2 regions of the Brevibacillus composti genome follow, and region 2 is predicted to be linked to the other one. Evidence: predicted binding sites of a transcription regulator. Region 2 holds the regulator's gene; the other holds the start of a gene.
The links. The regulator LexA, encoded in region 2, represses DNA repair genes until DNA is damaged. The targets are predictions, from matches to a motif close to CGAACATATGTTCG.

Region 1: the regulator LexA is predicted to act here: its motif matches at 1,610-1,623, upstream of JD108_RS02025 (carbohydrate kinase).

What each region holds. Positions count from the first base shown of each region.
Region 1 is NZ_CP066308.1:363,582-366,043, reverse strand. It holds gene JD108_RS02030 (pseudouridine-5'-phosphate glycosidase) at 1-459, opposite strand, end outside; gene JD108_RS02025 (carbohydrate kinase) at 460-1,563, opposite strand; gene JD108_RS02020 (DMT family transporter) at 1,825-2,462, opposite strand, start outside.
Region 2 is NZ_CP066308.1:2,027,728-2,030,189, forward strand. It holds gene JD108_RS10470 (DUF4269 domain-containing protein) at 1-364, opposite strand, end outside; gene JD108_RS10475 (DUF456 domain-containing protein) at 517-1,005, shown strand; gene lexA (transcriptional repressor LexA) at 1,073-1,696, opposite strand; gene yneA (cell division suppressor protein YneA) at 1,854-2,210, shown strand; gene JD108_RS10490 (DUF896 domain-containing protein) at 2,323-2,462, shown strand, end outside.

The DNA of each region.
Region 1 (2,462 bases), 1.7 Mb from region 2:
GACGGCTACCCCCGTCTGCGCCAGCTCGGTCAAGTCAGCCGAGACGTCCCAGGTAACCTCCCCTTCGCGATGCACGCCGCCGATGCCACCTGTGGCGAAGACGCGGATACCCGCCAGCTGGGCCGCGATCATCGTACCCGCTACGGTGGTCGCCCCGATCTTGCCGCTGGCCAAAATGTAAGGGAAGTCGCGGCGGCTTACTTTTTCGACAGACTGATTGGTGGCGAACTCCTCCAGCTCGCTCTCCGACAAGCCGATCTTGATCTTGCCGCCCATGATGCCGATCGTGGCAGGCACGGCGCCATTGTCGCGAATGATTTGCTCCACTTCTTTGGCCATTTCGATATTTTGCGGATAAGGCATGCCGTGCGAGATGATTGTCGTCTCCAGCGCGACGACGGGAAGGCCATTCTCCAAAGCGTTCCGCACTTCTTCTGTATAGGTCAGGTATTCTTTCATTTATGATCGCTCCTTTTCATATTCGTTTACGGTTTGTTCCAATCGCTCCGGCACCAGATGCGGGGATACCGAGTGCCCCGTGCTCAAGGTTAGCGCGGAGGCGGCCATGCCCAGCCGGCAAGCGCGGGCCAGCGTTTCGCCATTGACCACTCCGTACAAGAGCCCGGAGGCAAAGGCATCTCCGGCGCCTGTCACATCTACGACATCCGTCGGATAAGGGGGGAGGTGCTCCGATTCCTCTTCGCTCTGGTAGTAGATCCCTTCTCCCCCCAGCGTGATGACGACTTGTTTTACGCCTCTCGCGCGGATGCGGCGGCTGGCCTCCCTGCAGTCCTCTACAGACGAGATGGAGAAGCCCGCCAATATTTCCGCTTCCTCGCGGTTGGGGAGAATGGTATCGATCCCGTCCAAACGCTCCGGCAGCTTTTCCGCCTTGGCAGAAGAGACCGGATCGACAAACAGCGGAATGCCCTCCTCCCGGCAGCGCTCGATGACGTACGCGAGACAGTCGGCAGGCAGGTTGGTATCCAGGTAGACGGCCCGGGCGGCGGCAATATGGGACCAGCGCTCAGCCAGCATCTGGGGAGTAAGCGCATCGTAGATGTCCATATGGGCGAGCGAGACGACCATTTCTCCGTCATGATCCAGCAGGGCCGTGTAGGTTCCCGTCCTCTGCGTGGGCAGTCTCCATACCTGACTGATGTCCACCCCGTGCTTTTTGGTTTCCTGCAAGATCCAGTCGCCTTCTTTATCCTCTCCGACGCAGCTGATCAGTGCCACATTGCAGCCCAGTCGGCCCAGATTTTCGGCAATATTCCGGCTCACGCCGCCGCAGGACTCGGAAATGGTGACGGGATTGGACGAATGCAGCCGCACCTCTTGCTTGGCTCGCGCTTTTCGATCCAGATTGGCGCCGCCGATGCAGACGATGCGCTCTTCCTCGCGCAAAATGTATGCCCGGCCTTTGATTTCGCCGCGCTTGGTCAATTGGGCGATATAGCCGGCGACCGCTGACCGGGAGATGCCCATCTTGCCCGCCAGCTCCTGCTGGCTGATAAAGGGGTTTTCCCGGATGTAGCGGAGAATCAGCTTTTCTTTTTCCATCGCTCTCCTCCTCTCGACTGAGGGTTATCTTCACGCTACTTGTTTTCAAACAAAAGTTTATCACACAAACACTTGTTTTGAAAGAGAAAGTTATGGCACTCGGCAGGAAAAATCGGCCACCACTTAGGTATTCCCGGGATCGCCTAAGAAAACCCGGGGCGAATCTTTCGTCCATACTCAGGCGGGAGGACGCAGGAAGAACCGAAATAAAAAAAGCCGCCGAGATCACCTCGACAGCTTCGTATGCCATGATTCTTTTCCTCAGTCTTCCGCCATGCTGAGCGAGACTCCTTTTGGTTTTTCCTGGTGGCGGGAAAGGGCAAAAACGGTGCCGATGATGCACAAGGTCCCGATCCACTCGAAAAGCCCAAAGGGAACATGCAGCCAGACCACCGCTGTGATGACCGCTGCCAGCGGCTCCCCACTGGCCAGCAGACTGGTCTCGGTCGGACGGATGTAGTTCAGACTATCCACGTATAGATAGAAAGGAATCAACGTTCCGAACAGAATGATGAACAGCACAGCCATGACAGAAGTAGGCGACCAATTCATCCCGGTTATCTCCCACGTCTGCGTGGCCAGACCGAGCGCGATCCCTCCGATGAGCATCGCCCAGCCCAATACGACGGTAGAGCCCCATCGCCCCAAAAGCAGCGTCGGGTAGACCGTGTAAAAAGCGAGCGCCAGCGCCGAAGCCAGGCCCCATGCGAGCGCCGAAACGGAGATGGTCAGCTTGCCGGGATTCCCGCCGGTGATGAGAAAATAGGTGCCTCCCAGTGCCAGCACCAAGGCTGTCACCTGCGCGACAGAGGGCATTTTTCGCAGCCTGATAATAAAATAACAGACCAGGAAAACCGGCCCCAGGTACTGAAGCAGTGTGGCCGTCGCTGCATTGCCCG
Region 2 (2,462 bases):
CCGGGATGGGCTGGGCAAAACACTCAAAGCAGAAACCGCGGTACCAATAAGAAGCAATGCTGGTCGGAACGCTTCTGACAAGCGTGCGGCCGTGCTCGAACCCATCCAAATCGCCGTAATGGAGGCAGATCGCTTGGTCAAACCGGTCCAGATCCTCGGCATAACAAACCACGTCCAAATCGCTTTCCGCCAGATCGATCGCCAGAGGGATCGTCCCGGCCAGTACCGGCTGAAACTCTCGCAGCGTGTGGAAAATGCCGAGGCTGTCAATCGCCTGCCAGGCGTCCTGCTGTCGGGGCGTACCCGTTTTCAGATAGAGGGGATCGAGAAAATCGCCTTCGAGTCGCGGAAAGATCGGATACATCGCGAGCTGGCCCCTTTCTTTATCGTCGTAATGTGCGGCTCCGCTGCTATGGAGAGGGCGCACAGGGCAATACTGATAGAAAAGTTCCTGCCAAGAGAGAAACAAAAGTTGTCCCTTATCGTATACCCTATACAGAAGGGAGTGTCAACGGAATGGATATTTTGCTGTGGTTGGTCATCATCATTCTCTTTGTGCTCAGTATCGCGGGAATCTTTTTGCCTGTACTGCCTGACACGCTTTTGCTGTGGGGCGGATTTCTGCTGTACCACTTCTTTGTCGCAGACCCGGGCTCCGGATTGCCGGCTTCCTTTTGGTGGGGCATGGCGGTATTAAGCATTCTGCTGTACGGCGCCGATTTGTTGACGAATATGTATTTTGTCAAGAGGTACGGGGGCTCGAAGGCGTCTTCATGGGCCGCGGCTCTGGGGATCTTTCTCGGCATCTTTGTGTTTCCGCCGTTTGGCATGCTGATCATGCCATTCGTCCTCGTCGTCCTGGTCGAGCTGCTGCTCCAGAAGCAGCCATTGGAGCGAGCGGTGAAGGCCGGAGTGGGATCGCTCGTCGGTTTTCTCGGGAGCGCCGTGGTCAAGGTGGTCTTGCAGGTTGTCATGATCATCTGGTTTTTTATCGCCGCGTTCTAAGTCAGTGTCCAATCGCATAAAAAGGCGTCACGAGCATGCACTCGGACGCCTTTTTTCGTTCCTTTTCTTAATGAATGAGACGGTAGACACCAATCACTTTCCCCAGAATGGTCACCGAATCCAGAATAATCGGTTCCATCGTTGAGTTTTCCGGCTGCAGGCGGAAGTGATGTTTCTCTTTGAAGAATCGCTTCACGGTCGCTTCGTCTTCCTCTGTCATGGCGACGACGATGTCTCCGTTATTGGCCACGCTTTGCTGGCGGACGATGACGTAATCCCCGTCGAGGATGCCGGCTTCGATCATGCTGTCGCCGGAGACGCGGAGCATGTACACCTTGTCCGATGTTACGATGCTGTCCGGGAGGGGGAAGTATTCCTCGACCTGCTCCACGGCCGTAATGGGCTGGCCGGCGGTAACTTTACCGATCACCGGCACGCGAACGACGGAGACGTCAAAGTCATCCTGGAACCGCTCTTCTTCTCGCAACAGCTCAATCGCACGCGGCTTGGTAGGATCTCGGCGAATCAATCCCTTTTTCTCCAGCCGGGCAAGATGACCGTGCACAGTAGAACTGGAAGCAAGTCCGACAGCTTCGCCAATCTCGCGAACGGAAGGGGGATAACCCTTGTCCCGCACTTCTTTGCGAATGAAATCGATAATGGCTTGCTGTCTATTTGATAGTTTGGACATAGACCACACCTCTATTTTCTCGAACATGTTTTCTATATTATACCATGGGATCTTGCGTTCGACAAACATAAGTTCGACTTTTTTCTTGACATGAACAAATGTTCGCATTATGATGAGAACAAGATGATAGAACGTACGTTTGCAGGGGGATGAAATTATGAGCACAAGAACGATGACGAATCGATTTGCGAAACAGCCGGTCCGAAAAGTACGCTGGGGAATTACGCGAGGACAAGCCATTCTGTTCTTCGCTGCCTTCACTCTCTTTTTTTATACATTGACCGAACTAGTGTTTGCGTCAGAGGAAAATGATCAACATGCGGTACAAGAGGTGCAGCCTGTCGTGGAGGTGACTGTCCAGCCGGGAGACAGTCTGTGGACGATTGCGGTCGCATACCAGGGTGACTCCACCAAAGACGTGCGCGATCTGGTCTATCAAATTCAGAAGTGGAACAAGCTGGACGGGGCGATCATTCATCCGGGACAGACCATCGAGATTCCGCTTCAGCCCTGACTCGGGCTTTGGCCGCCTGCTGCGACGGCTGTGGCTTTCCGCCGCCTCCTTGCTTCCCATCCGCGTTATGGTATAATAAAACGGCATTCATTGAAAGCGAGGGGAATCGGCTTTGGTATCAGACACAGAAATCAAACGGATCAATGAACTGGCCAAAAAATCCCGTGAAACCGGATTGACGGATGAAGAGAAGCAGGAGCAAAAAGTGCTGCGTCAGAAATATATTGATGCCGTGAAACTGTCGCTGTGCTC